Neorhizobium galegae bv. orientalis str. HAMBI 540: one gene and its partner. The protein of the gene in region 2 interacts with the protein of the main gene of each other region in a pairwise test. Links are inferred from orthologs where the notes say so. Each region holds a gene or a part of one and is shown on either strand. Other genes may lie near its edges.

Region 1 (5,777 bases), 1.3 Mb from region 2 along the record:
CGGGCGGTCAACGCCGACGATCCGCCGGAAGTGGCGGTACGCACCGTCCTCGAAAGCCCCTATACGCGCATGCCGCTCTGGCGCAATTCGACCGAGAACATCATCGGCGTCGTCCACGCCAAGGACCTGCTGCGGGCACTCGCCGAGCCGAATGTCGAGCCGGAAAATCTCGACATCGTCAAGATCGCCCAAAAACCCTGGTTCGTGCCGGACAGCACCAGCCTCAAGGACCAGCTCAGCGCCTTCCTGCGGCGCAAGGGGCATTTCGCGGTCGTCGTCGACGAATATGGCGAGGTGCAGGGCATCGTCACGCTCGAAGACATTCTTGAGGAGATCGTCGGCGATATCGCCGACGAGCACGATATCGAGATCCAGGGCGTTCGCCAGGAAGCCGACGGTTCGATCGTCGTCGATGGTTCAGTGCCGATCCGCGATCTGAACCGCGCGCTGGACTGGAGCCTGCCGGATGAGGAGGCGACGACGATCGCGGGCCTCGTTATCCACGAATCGAAGCTGATCCCGGAGGAGCGGCAGGCGTTTACGTTCTATGGCAAGCGCTTCACGGTGATGAAGCGCGAGAAGAACCGCATCACGCGGCTGCGCATCCGCCCGGTGGGAGATGCGGCGCTGCCGGCGGAATAGTCTTTCGTTTTGCGAAAGGCTTTCAAGCGCTGAAATTGCCGGCTTTCCGCCCTAGGCAGACTTCGGCAACGTTGATGATTTGGCTTGCCAACCTGTCGAAATCAGCAGGTCTTCGCGCTCAACGACCGGCATGGCGCGAATCCGCCGCCGCGCCGTGAGGCGTATTGCAGCAAATCCGGCTATGGATAGAACCGCTTTGCTGGCAATTCCGAAGATCGTCATGGTCAGCGCCCAGGTTGCCACGTCCTTGCTCATTGCTAGATAGGCATTCAACATGGCGGAGATAAACATGAGACCTGCCCACGCAAAACCAACATAAGTCGCGATGTCGGACGCGACAGCCCTTGCAATCGGAGGCAAGTAGCGGTTCATCCAGCCGGGCCTCAGCATCACAATGCCAATGATCGCGTAAATCGCGCTTGGCTTGAACAGGACAAAGCGCGGGTCGTCCGTCAACACCGTTGCGGTGCCCGACGCGATCACGAGGAAAAGACTGACCCATTCCATGACGTCGATCGGCTTTCGCCGGGCAAACTGCACCGCGATCTGAATAAGTCCAAGCAACATTCCGAGGCAAGCCGAAAGAACGGCATTATGGGTCAGGGAGAACAGGACGAGAAAGAGCAGGCTTGAGGCCAAATCGCTGAGCAATAATCTGGCCGTTTGCAGGAAGGCTTTCATTGGAAGCTAGCCCTTGTTGCGACTGTTGCAGAAAATGTCGCCTGTTAGCGCAGTGCCGCATTCCCTAATGCTGATGTCAAATATCCTTTTGTTTCAGAAGGAGCAATGTCAGCTTCCGGGCGTCAAGCGACCGCTGCTCCGTCAACTACCGGGAAGCAGTGCGGGTCGGCCAAAGCGATACCCCACAAGGAGTGAGCCCGTACCTTGGCCTCTCGCTAGGTCATCCCTATCTAAGTCCTGCTACCAGCGGGTCGGTTCCCCGGGTGCCGAGGCTTCCACCGCGAGCGCGTGGAGCCCGGCGTCGAGTTCCGGCTTCAGTAGGGCATTCACCGTCCGATGTCGGTCGAGCCGGCTCATTCCGGAAAATTTTTTCGAAACGATGCGAACCCGCATATGGGTTTCGCCGGTTCCGGTGATGTCGGGCTGATGGCCGGCGTGCTGATGGCTTTCATCGATGACGATCAGCCGTTCCGGCTCAAGATTGTCGGTAAGCGTGATTTCGATTCGGGATTTGACGGACATCGCGGTCTCCGTTGCGACGCAAAAGGGCATCTCACAAACCAGTAAGAAAGGACTTTGTCAATTCTTGCCGCGCCCTCTTCGTCGCCCCATAATGAGGGCCTTATGAAACTAGATTCCAAATATTTCGACCGCATCCGGACGCGCAAGAACAGGCAGCAGGAAGCTGTGCCTGAAGCGCCCACTTGCCAATGGGACGGGTGCGACAAGCCCGGCGTCCATCGCGCACCCGTTGGCCGCAACGCGGAAGGCCAGTTCTTTCTGTTCTGTTTCGAACACGTCAGGGAATACAACAAGGGCTATAACTATTTCTCCGGCCTCTCGGACAGCGAGATCGCCCGTTACCAGAAAGAGGCGATCACCGGCCATCGTCCGACCTGGACCGTCGGCGTCAACAAGGCCGCCAAGGATGCCCCGCTTCACTCGACGGCGCGTTCAGGGGCTGCCGGCGCTACCGGCGCCCAGCAGCGCTTCAGGGATCCGTTCGGCTTCGTGTCCAGTGCGCGGGCGGCCGGCCCCCGTTTCCAGACGCAGGGGCGCAAGCTGAAGACATTGGAAGCCAAAGCCTTCGATACGATGGAGTTGGCGGCCAATGCGTCCGCGGCGGAGATCAAGACCCGCTACAAGGAACTGGTCAAGAAACATCATCCGGATGCGAATGGCGGCGACCGCGGTTCGGAAGAACGTTTTCGTGCCGTCATTCAAGCATATCAGTTGTTGAAGCAGGCGGGTTTCTGCTAAGCCGTAAAAATTATGGCAGTAAGGATGACGGCCGGGCGGCGGCTCGCGCCTTGGAGAGACGATGAGTAAGATTGATCTAGATATTTCCAACCTTCCCGATACCACCGTTTCGGTCAGGGAAGTCTTCGGCATCGACAGCGATATCAGGGTTCCGGCATATAGCAGCGGCGACCCCTACGTACCGGATCTCGACCCGGACTACTTGTTCGACCGCGATACGACGCTCGCTATTCTCGCCGGCTTTGCACATAACCGACGCGTCATGGTGTCCGGCTTCCACGGCACCGGCAAGTCCACCCATATCGAGCAGGTCGCAGCTCGCCTCAACTGGCCGTGCGTGCGTATCAACCTCGACAGCCATGTCAGCCGTATCGATCTCGTCGGCAAGGACGCGATCGTGCTGAAGGATGGCAAGCAGGTCACCGAATTCAAGGACGGCATCCTGCCCTGGGCCTACCAGCACAATGTCGCGCTCGTCTTCGACGAATACGATGCCGGCCGCCCGGACGTCATGTTCGTCATCCAGCGCGTTCTGGAATCCTCCGGTCGCCTGACCCTGCTCGACCAGAGCCGTGTCATCCGTCCTCACCCGGCATTCCGCATCTTCGCGACCGCCAATACGGTAGGCCTCGGGGACACGACCGGCCTTTATCACGGCACGCAGCAGATCAACCAGGCACAGATGGACCGCTGGTCGATCGTGACGACGCTGAACTATCTGCCGCACCAGAAGGAAGTCGACATCGTCGCCGCCAAGGTCAAGTCCTTCGGTCGCACGGCCGAGGGCCGCGAGACCGTGTCGAAGATGGTGCGCGTCGCGGATCTTACCCGTTCGGCCTTCATCAACGGCGATCTCTCGACCGTCATGAGCCCGCGTACCGTCATCACCTGGGCGGAAAACGCCGAGATTTTCGGTGACATCGCGTTCGCCTTCCGCATCACCTTCCTCAACAAGTGCGACGAACTGGAACGCACGCTGGTCGCCGAACAGTACCAGCGCGCCTTCGGCGTCGAGCTGAAGGAAAGTGCCGCCAACATCGTTCTCGGAGCCTAAGCGGAGACGAGATCATGGCAGGTCGCGGAGACAATTCGAAAGCCAAATCCGGCGGTCCGGTCGATACCGAACCGTTGCGGCGGGCAATTAGCGGCTGCGTGCGCTCGATTGCCGGCAATAACGAAGTCGAGGTCACGTTCGCCAACGAGCGTCCGGGCCTTGCCGGCGAGCGCATCCGCCTGCCGGAAATCTCCAAGCGACCGACGGCACACGAGCTCGCGGTGACCCGCGGGCTCGGCGATTCCATGGCGCTGCGGATCGCCTGCCACGATACCAACGTGCATGCCAGCATGTCGCCGCAGGGCGCCGATGCACGCGTCGTCTTTGATGCCGTCGAGCAGGCGCGCGTCGAGTCGATCGGCGCATTGCGCATGGCCGGCATGGCATCGAACCTCAGTTCGATGCATGCCGAAAAATATTCGAAGGCGAATTTCTCTGGCGTCGAACGGCAGGAAGATGCGCCGATCGGCGAAGCGGTCGCCATGCTGGTGCGCGAGAAGCTCACCGGCATCAAGCCGCCGGCGAGTGCCGGCAAGGTGCTCGATCTCTGGCGCCCGTTCATCGAGGACAAGGCGGCCGGCGATCTCGACAATCTCGGAAATGTGATCGAGGACCAGCAGGCGTTCGCCAAGCTGGTGCGGCACATGCTGACCTCCATGCAGATGGCGGAGGAGTTTGCCGACGACGATACCGATCCGGAGGAGATGGAGAACCCGGACCAGGAAGACCAGCCGCGCAGCAACGAGACCGAGAACGACGAGGTCGAGGAAGAAGCGGGTTCCGACGCTGCGCCTGCCGAGCAGAGCGACGCTTCCGACGAGGAAATGGACGACGGCGAGATGGACGGCGCGGAAATGTCCGACGACGACATGTCGGACGACAGCGACGAACATTCCGAGACGCCCGGAGAGACCCGGCGGCCCAACAGCCCGTTCGACGATTTCAACGAGAAGGTCGACTACAAGATCTTCACCCAGGAATTCGACGAGGAAATCACGGCCGAAGAGCTTTGCGACGAAGCGGAACTCGACCGGCTGCGGGCGTTCCTCGACAAGCAGCTTGCCCATCTTCAGGGCGCCGTCGGCCGGCTTGCCAACCGCCTGCAGCGCCGCCTGATGGCGCAGCAGAACCGCTCCTGGGACTTCGATCTCGAAGAGGGGTATCTCGATCCGGCCCGTCTGGTGCGCCTGATCATCGATCCGATGCAGCCGCTCTCCTTCAAGAAGGAGCGCGATACGCAGTTCCGCGATACGGTCGTCACCCTGGTCATCGACAATTCCGGCTCGATGCGCGGCCGGCCGATTACGGTTGCCGCCACCTGCGCCGACATCCTTGCCCGCACGCTGGAGCGCTGCGGCGTCAAGGTCGAGATTCTCGGCTTCACCACCAAGGCCTGGAAGGGCGGGCAGGCGCGCGAAAAGTGGCTGGCAAGCGGCAAGCCGCCGACGCCCGGCCGCCTCAACGACCTGCGCCATATCGTCTATAAGTCGGCGGATGCGCCATGGCGCCGTTCGCGCCGCAATCTCGGCCTGATGATGCGCGAAGGCCTGCTCAAGGAAAACATCGACGGCGAGGCGCTGATGTGGGCGCATAACCGCCTGATCGCCCGCCGCGAGCAGCGCAAGATCCTGATGATGATCTCGGATGGCGCGCCGGTCGACGATTCGACGCTGTCGGTCAATCCGGGCAATTATCTCGAACGGCATCTGCGCGCGGTGATCGAACAGATCGAGACGCGCTCGCCGGTGGAGCTGCTGGCGATCGGTATCGGCCACGACGTGACGCGCTACTATCGCAAGGCCGTGACGATCGTCGATGCGGACGAGCTTGCCGGGGCGATGACCGAGCAGCTCGCCGAACTGTTTGCGGAAAACGGCAGGCAGCAGGGCCGCATGCGACGGGCCAGCTGAGGTCCGCCGCTTGAAACTTTCCCGCCTCGTCGTCTGGGCCGGCCTTTTTGGCGTCATCGCTTTCCCGGTGGCGCCGGCCACCGAAAATATCTCGGTCAGGGCGCGCGCGATCACCGAATTCAAGCGCGGTTCGGCGGAAACACGCTTTGGATCGCTCGAATTTCTCGGTGGAATCGAATTTTCATCGTCCGATAGCCGGCTGCAGTCGCTGTCGAGCATCCGTTTTCGCG
Region 2 (8,208 bases):
GTGTTTTCGAAGATCGGCAGAAGCCCGTAGAGAAACAGCGCAATCAGCGTCGGCTTCTCGCCGAAACCGACAGCCGGGACGGCAAGCGCCAGAACAGCAACCGGCGGAAACGTCTGGCCGATATTGACGAGGCTTCGGGAAAGCGCCAGGAATTCCGCCCCGAACGGCCTGGTGACGAGGATCGCCAGAAACACGGCGATGATCGTCGCAGCCAGCGTCGCGATGAAGACGGTCCGCAGATGCAGGAGCGTCAGGCTAAGTAGGCTGCCCTGATTGTAGATCGCCGGCGCGTTCGGCTGCACGAGCGGCTTCAGCAGCGGCTCGAAACTTTCCGGCGAGACCAGGAAGGCGATCAACACGAGAAGCAGAAGGCTGCGCAGGATGGTCGGCACCCAAGCCCTCATCGTGGCCTCGCGGCGCGCTTGAGGATCGCGTCAAGCGTCACCCGCCCCATCGGAGCGCCGCTCCTGGAGATGACCGGAAGCGCATCCCGACCGCTCCAGATGAGATCGGCAAGCGCCTCCTGCTGGCTCCTATCCTCGCGGATCGGTTCGCCCTCGGCCTCGCCCGGCTCTGCCGCTGCGCCAGCCTTTGCAATCGAAAGCAGCCGGAACGGCCGTTCCGCATCGCCGATCAGCGTCTCGACGAAGGGCGTTGCCGGTGCACGGACGAGTTCGGCCGGCGGCCCGTATTGCACCACCCTGCCCTTGTCCATCACGGCAATCTTGTCGGCGAGGAGGAAAGCCTCATTCATGTCATGGGTCACCAGGACAATCGTCGTGGCGAAATGTTTCTGGATCGCCAGCAGATCTTCCTGCGCCTTGGCCCGGATGATCGGATCGAGCGCCCCGAAGGGCTCGTCCATCAACAGCACGTTCGGTTCGGCCGCAAGCGCCCGCGCCACCCCGACACGCTGCTGCTGGCCGCCTGAGAGTTCGTGCGGATAACGCGGCCCGAACGTCCTCGGCTCGAGTTGGAAGAGCGTCAGCAATTCTTCGACCTTGGCGTCGGTGCGGGCCTTCGTCCAACCGAGCAGGCCAGGCACCGTCGCAATGTTCTGCGCCACTGTCCGGTGCGGGAAAAGCCCATGGCCCTGGATGGCGTAGCCGATCCGGCGCCGCAACTCGTAGCCCGGGATGGACCGGTTGTCCTCACCGTCAAGCCGGATGGCCCCTTCGGTTGCCTCCACCAGCCGGTTGATCATCCGGATCAGCGTCGTCTTGCCGGAGCCGGACGTGCCGACGACAACCGTGACGGTGCGGGGCTCGATCACCATAGAGACATTGTCGACGACGGCGATACCGTCATAGCGCTTGGTGATGGCATCGATCTCGATCATGCGGATCTGGCTCCGTTGGGGACGCGGGAGTTCATCTCGATCAGCGCGTCGAGGACGACGGCCGAAGCAAAGGCGAGCGCCACAGTCGGCACGGCGCCAAGCAGGACAAGGTCCATCGCCGTCTGGCCGATACCCTGGAAGACGAAGACGCCGAAACCACCGCCCCCGATCAAGGCAGCAATCGTCGCCATGCCGATATTCTGGACGAGCACGATGCGGATCGCGGTCAGGATCACCGGCAGCGCCAGCGGAAACTCGATCTTGAACAGCCGCTGCCGGCCGGTCATGCCGATGCCGCGGGCAGCGTCGTTTGCCGCGCGCGGCACGCCCGCAAGCCCGACGACGGTATTGGCGACGACAGGCAGCAGCGAATAGAGAAACAGCGCGACAAAGGCAGGCGCCACCCCGATGCCGCGGATGCCGATCGCCGCAGCCCCCGGCACATTGGCGGCGACCCAGCCAAGCGGCGCGATCAACAGGCCGAAAAGCGCGATCGACGGGATGGTCTGGACGAGGTTCAGCGTGTTGAGCACGCCATCCCGAAGCGGTGCCACCCGATGACAGAGAATACCGAGCGGCAGCCCGACCAGGACAGCAGCAAACAGCGATCCCAGCGCCAGTTCCACATGCTTGCCCGCTTCGACCCAGAAGACATCGGCGCGGCCGGAATATTCCTTCATGATCGACAGCCCGTTCCAGCTTCCCGACATCAGCAGAGCGCCAATCGCCGCCGCTGCCAGGACTAGAAACAGGACCCGCATCCCCGGCGGCGGATCGAGCCGCGTGATCGCATCGGCAGCCAGAAGCGCAAAGGCGAACAGCAGGATCCAAAAGCCCGAGGCGGGTGAGACGCGGGCATAGGCATTGCCGGCCGGCGTCAGGAATGTCGCCGCGTATCCGATCGAAAGCGTCAGCGCCGCAAGCGCCGCAACGGCGGCAAGCAGCTTTATCCAGGGGGAAGTGCGAAAGAGGGCTGCGGCGATCGCGACAACGAGCACGCCGACCAGGCCCCAGCCCGCCCAGGCCGGCAGCGACTGAAGCATCGCCTCCGCCTGTCCCTGCACGATGCGGTTGGGCTTGAGCGTCGCGAAGGACGACCACAGCACGCCATAGGCGGCAAGAAGGGCTATGACGATGCCGAGCTTGTCGAACCGAACTCTCAAACCGCCCCCTGCCTTACGACTGATGAAAAAGCCGGACGCTGGAGCGCCCGGCCCATGTTGACACGAAACCGCGCCGAAAAGGAATTACTTCAGGAAGCCATTCTTCTTGAGAAAATCCTCGGCAACCGCCTTGGCCGGTTCGCCACCCACCTGCACGCGACCATTGAGGTCCTGCAGCGTGACGAGATCGAGCTTGGCGAAAACCGGCTTCAGCACCGCCTCGATGGTCGGGTTCTTTTTGAGCACTGCCTCGCGGATGATCGGGGTCGGCTGATAGACCGGCTGAACGCCCTTGTCGTCTTCGAGAACAACGAGCCCGGAAGGCGCGATGCCGCCGTCGGTGCCGTAGACCATGGCGGCATTGGCATTGTTGGTCTGGTTGGCGGCCGCACCGATGGTCGCAGCCGTATCACCGCCCGAGAGCGTGATCAGCTGGTCGGGTTTCAGCTTAAAGCTGTAGGTGGTCTGGAAGGCCGGCAGGGCTGCGGCCGAATTGACGAACTCGGACGATGCCGCCAGCACGATCTTGCCGCCGCCGGCGACATATTTACCAAAATCGGTCAGCGTCTTGAGCTTGTTGGCATCCGCGACATCCTTGCGCACCGCGATTGCCCAGGTGTTATTGGCCGAAGACGGCGTCAACCAGACGATCTTGTTGGCGTCGTAGTCGAGCTTCTTGACCGCTTCATAGGCCTTTTGCGGGTTCTTCCAGGCCGGATCGTCGCCCTTTTCGAAGAAGAAGGCGCCATTGCCGGTATATTCCGGATAGATGTCGATCTCGCCGGCGGTGATCGCCTTGCGCACGACCGGCGTCGCTCCGAGCTGGATACGATCGGTGGCCTGGATGTTGTTCGCCTTCAGCATGGCAAGGATGATATTGCCCAGCACGCCGCCTTCGGTATCGATCTTGGACGAGACGACGACCTGGGCATTCGCCATGGTGGCCGAGACGCCAAACGCAAAAGCTATGCCCAAAAGCTTTTTCTTCAAAGACATGACAGAATTTCCCTCCGGATCGCCAGTCACCACCTCGTTTGACTTGGCCTGGAACACATAAAAGCCACTGTTATGTAGGGCGATTTATGCAATGTGCGAGTTCTGGAAGAGCGCATCCGACAAATATTTTGTGCGGTGCATTTTTATCCGCCGAACGGTCTAGCTCACAAGATCCGCGGCAAAAACAGAAATGATGGTTCTGTCCTCTTGCGCTCAGGAGAATCGAAGAACCATGGACCCCGCGATAGTTTCTCCAGGTGCCAACCATTCAAGGTCGCCGTATCGCGCCAGTTCCCGTCGATTGTGGACGTCGGGCACGTGGCTGACGGGCTCGACGCAGAGAATGGGCCGATCGTCGGGCACGTAGACATGCAGGTTGGTCAGGGCTCCGGTCGCCGAAAACGTCATGCTGACCCCGGCCCGTCGCCACTCGACGATGGCCTGGCGCGGTGCCCATTCCGAAAAATGTCCATCGAACCACGGCATCTTCGACGTATCGAGACCGCGGGCGAAATCGAGTCCCCTATTGGCTGGAACGGCCTCGGTCGGCAAACCTCGTTGATCACGGCCGAAACCGATCTCAGCGTCGAAGTTCAGCCAGGTTTCCTCGTCCTTGCGGAACCAGGGATGAAAACCCATCCCATAGGGAAGCGTACGGTTCGCGGTATTGGTCAGTGTCAACGACAGTTCGGCGCCATCCGGGCCGATCGAGATATGCTGCACCAGCCGATAGGCGAACGGGATCGCCTCATGGGTAAAATCGTCGGCCAGGGTCAGCGTGTTTTCTGTGGCCTCGATAACCTGCCAGGCCCTGTCGCGGGAAAATCCGTGCAGCGCCATGTTCTGTTCCGGCCGGTTGAGGGGGACCTCAACCGGTCCGTCGGCGTTCAGGAAGCGGCCGGCATCCAGCCGATTGGCAAACGGCGCCATGATGAAAGAGCCGCCGGTCAATGCGACCTGCGCCGGCGGGCAGGCATGCAGGATCTCGAACCACTCACCATCAGGCTTTCGCCACCGGAAGGAGGTGAGGCTGGCGCCATGGCCGGCATCGACAACCAGTTCGCAACGGTCAGCCTTGAGCGTGTAAATGGATGCGTCAGTCATCGATTTTGTTTGCCTTGTCGAAATTCCACGTCAAAATCCTTTCATGCGTGCCACCGGCACCCCGGCGACCGGCGAGGATGCGACCAGCACCGCGCCGCTCAAAGGATATGCCTCCAGCCTCTCCTGCGAAAGATAGCGGTGCGAGGTGACGAGCAGCGTCTTGAGATCAGGACCGCAGAAACACGGCATGGTCGGCGTCGGAACCGGCAGCGGATATTTGCCGGCCACCACTCCTTCAGGCGAATAACGATTGAGACATCCGGCAGAAACGCCGGCGCTCCAGTAGAAGCCGTCGGCATCAGTCGCGCCGCCATCCGGCCGCCCATCCGCTTCGCCGGGCGTGGCGATCCGAACACCTTCGCCGATCTCGCCCGTCGCGGCATCGAAATCATGCCGCTCGATCCACTGACCGCCCGAATCCGAATGATACATGCTCGCGCCGTCGGGCGACCAGGCGAGCCCGTTCGAGATCAGCAGCCCACTCTTCTTGACAGCAAACTTACCGTCCGCGCCGATGCGGTAGAGCGAACAGATTGGCTGCCGCTCCGGCCGCTGGTCGGTCGTGCCGACCCAGAAGGCACCGTCAGGTCCAACTTTGCCATCATTGAGCCGATTGGTTTCAAGCTCGCCGTCGAGATGTGCGAGCGTCTCACGCTCCCCGGTCTCCGGGTCGAAGAGAATAATCTCACGCGCCAGCGACACGACCAGCCGGCCGCTTTCACAAAGCCCGAGCGAACAGACATTGGTACCGAGAACCCACTCATCGACCTGGCCGTCGCCGAGCCGGATCGCCAGCAGCCGGCCGGTCGGGATGTCGCAGAGAAAGACGAGATTGCGTCTTTCGTCCCAGACCGGGCCTTCGCCAAGCCCGAGACTGAGGCGACTAACCGGTTCGAAACGCATCACAGGTCGCCGACCTTGGTGGTGCGGCGGATGACATCGGGATTGTCGAGAACGTAATCGCTGAGTTCCAGCCCGAGGCCCGCTCCTTCGAACGGATAGATCTGGCCGTTTTCGATACGCGGCATGACGGTGACGAGATCGCGGTACCAGGTCGAGTAATAGGCGCGTACCGACTCCTGGAAGACTGCGTTCGGCGCGTTGAGCGCCAGGTGGATAGAGGCGGTGAAGACGACCGGGCCGGTGCAGTCATGCGGCGCGATCGGCCGCTGAAAGGCTTCCGCCATGGTGGCGATCTTCTTCGCCTCGCTCAAACCACCGCACCAGGAAATGTCGAGCATGACGTAGTCGACGGCATTCTTGCGCAGGAGTTCGACGAACTGGGCGCGGGTTGCGAGCGTCTCGCTGGCGCAGACCGGCAGGCCCGAACGCTCCGCATAGATCACCAGCGCCTCGGTGTCCTGCATCTTGATCGGGTCCTCCATCCAGAAGGGGCGGAATTCCTTGATCTCGCGGGCGATCGCCAGCGCCGACGGCAAATCCCACATCGAATGCAACTCGACCATCACTTCCATCTTGGTGCCGACCGCATCGCGGATCTTGCGGAACGGCTCAAGCCCTTTTTCGAGGTCATCCCGATGAATGAAATTGCCGCCGCTGGCGACCGCGAACGGATCGAGCGGCCAGATCTTCATGGCGGTGATGCCTTCGGACAGCAGGCTTTCGGCAAGTGCGCCCGCATCATTGGTGAAGGCGACCTGATCATCATAGGGGCCTTGGGGCTTGTCGGCGTCGCCGATGTAGCGGCGCGAGCCGCGGCTGTTGTAGGAATAGCCGGCGCAGGTGTTGTAGGTGCGGATCGACGGCCGCGAGAGGCCACCGAGAAGCTGATGGATCGGCTGGTTCGTGACCTTGCCGAGGATGTCCCAGAGCGCGATATCGACGGCGGATGCCGCGCGGATTTCGACGCCCGAGGAACGGAAGCCCACGTAGGTTTCGGTCAGCTGCTTGGAAATCCGGTCGATCTCCAGCGGGTTCTTACCGATCAGCGCCGGCGCGACTTCCGCATGCAGGTAGGTCGCGACGGCATCCGCCCCGCGAAAGGTCTCGCCGAGGCCGATGATCCCTTCGTCCGTATGGATGCGAAGCCAGATGATATTGTTCAGGCTGGGAAGTTGGACTGTTTCAAGCGCCGTGATTTTCATGGGGTCTATCCGGATGAACGAAGGACGGGACGGCGGGTGATCCGTCGTCGCGGGATCAGTGAACGGCGCCAGGAACGCCGGTATTCGCGAGGCCTCTCCTTCGACGCTCAGGCGGCGACAGGTTCCCAGCCCTTTAAGATTTGTTCGAGGCGATCGCGGTCGGCGGCATCGAGTGCCGGCAGGCCCGGCAGACGCACCGGCCCGAGGTTTTCGCCTCGCAAGGCCAAAGCCTCCTTGACGACCGTGACATTGGCGCCGTTGTTGAACTTGGTGCGCAACATTTCGAAGCCTGCAATCTTGGCGACCAGCGCCCGCGTCCTGGCATAATCGCCCGCTTCGAGCGCATTCCAGATCGCCAGCGACCGGGTCGGATCGATATTGACGAGGCCGGACGTGAAGCCTTTGGCGCCGAGTGCGTAAAAAGGTGCCGCCCAGCCCTCGGCGAGACCGCAGATCCAGACCGCATCCGTGCCCTCGGTCGCCCGCACGCATTCGGAAAACAGCATCATATCGGTCGAGGCGAACTTGACGCCGGCAATGTTCGGATGGGTGGCAATGCGGGCAAGGTCGTCGACGGCCATCGCATTGGACCGCACATAGGCGACGAGCGGCAGTTCCGAAGCCTCGGCGATGGCGATGAAATAGTCGGCCTGCGAGCGGGGTGCGGCGAATGGATCGAGCGGGTGATGGACCATCACTCCCTGAGCGCCTTCATGCTTGGCCGACTTGGCGGTCGCAATCGCCTCGCCGACCGAACGGCCGGCTGCCGCGGTGACAACTGCCTTGCCCTCGACAGCTGCAACGCAGATAGCCTGCAGTCGAAGCACTTCCTCATGCTGAAGGCTGTAGAACTCGCCGGTATTGCCGCCGCAGACGATGTTGTGAATGCCCGCGTCGGCAATGCGGCGGATGATCTTGCCGGTCAAGTGAGGATCGATCGTCCCCTGGTTGTCGTAGGCAGTCACGTGGACGCCCGAAATGCCCGTGAGGACGCGCTTGTAATCGCGGATATTCATGTCCGTTTCCCCCATTCCCGACTTGCTACACCCGGAGAAGATGTTTCTCGCCCGAGCGAATGACGTGGTCGCGCATCAGCCGCTCGGCGAGATCCGGCTCGCGGGCGGCGATCGCGTTGGCAATGGCCTCATGTTCCTCGACCGCCAGGAAGCGCTCCCGCTCTTCCGACAGCACGCTGAGACGGGCCGCATGGGTGTAGATGTTCTGGCCGCCCTGCAGGCGACGCAGATAACCGCAACCAGATGCTTCATGGATGGCGTTGTGGAAGCGCTCGTTGAGAGCGATGAGCTGCAGCACGTCCACCGTCTCGAGGCCGGCCCGCATCTCAACGATGAGCTCGCGCATCATGGCCATATCTTCATCCTTGACCCGCTTGGCGGCCTGGCGAGCGATCATGCTTTCGAGCGCGGCACGCGCCAGCATCATCTCTTCCGCCTGACCGGCATTGAAGGTGATGTAGATCCCGCGGCGGGGCTCTGATCGT

Evidence for each region. Proteins that work in one complex are often made in the same cells at the same time.
Region 1: the proteins of RG540_RS11750 (region 2) and RG540_RS17890 interact in binary tests that used the Escherichia coli proteins (3 or more experiments, as listed by UniProt). The link is inferred for Neorhizobium galegae bv. orientalis str. HAMBI 540 from one-to-one orthologs.

The regions. Positions count from the first base shown.
Region 1 is NZ_HG938353.1:3,669,407-3,675,183, reverse strand. The notes cover bases 205-2,955. They hold RG540_RS17890 (BolA family protein), read right to left. Parts: upstream 1,846-2,955; coding sequence 1,564-1,845; downstream 205-1,563. Other genes in these bases: cobS (cobaltochelatase subunit CobS), read left to right, coding at 2,645-2,955; RG540_RS17885 (J domain-containing protein), read left to right, coding at 1,948-2,583; RG540_RS17895 (inner membrane-spanning protein YciB), read right to left, coding at 694-1,323. In the rest of the region: more of cobS, read left to right, coding at 2,956-3,637; cobaltochelatase subunit CobT, read left to right, coding at 3,652-5,547; RG540_RS17870 (esterase-like activity of phytase family protein), read left to right, coding at 5,558-5,777. UniProt on the Escherichia coli protein: Transcriptional regulator that plays an important role in general stress response. Has many effects on cell morphology, cell growth and cell division. Acts by regulating the transcription of many genes, including dacA (PBP-5), dacC (PBP-6), ampC and mreB.
Region 2 is NZ_HG938353.1:2,367,910-2,376,117, forward strand. The notes cover bases 420-3,208. They hold RG540_RS11750 (ABC transporter permease), read right to left. Parts: upstream 2,503-3,208; coding sequence 1,336-2,502; downstream 420-1,335. Other genes in these bases: RG540_RS11745 (ABC transporter ATP-binding protein), read right to left, coding at 420-1,339; osmF (glycine betaine ABC transporter substrate-binding protein OsmF), read right to left, coding at 2,587-3,208. Also shown: RG540_RS11740 (ABC transporter permease), read right to left, coding at 1-404; more of RG540_RS11745, read right to left, coding at 401-419; more of osmF, read right to left, coding at 3,209-3,498; RG540_RS31120 (aldose epimerase family protein), read right to left, coding at 3,712-4,602; RG540_RS11765 (SMP-30/gluconolactonase/LRE family protein), read right to left, coding at 4,633-5,505; RG540_RS11770 (mandelate racemase/muconate lactonizing enzyme family protein), read right to left, coding at 5,505-6,707; RG540_RS11775 (dihydrodipicolinate synthase family protein), read right to left, coding at 6,815-7,723; RG540_RS11780 (GntR family transcriptional regulator), read right to left, coding at 7,749-8,208.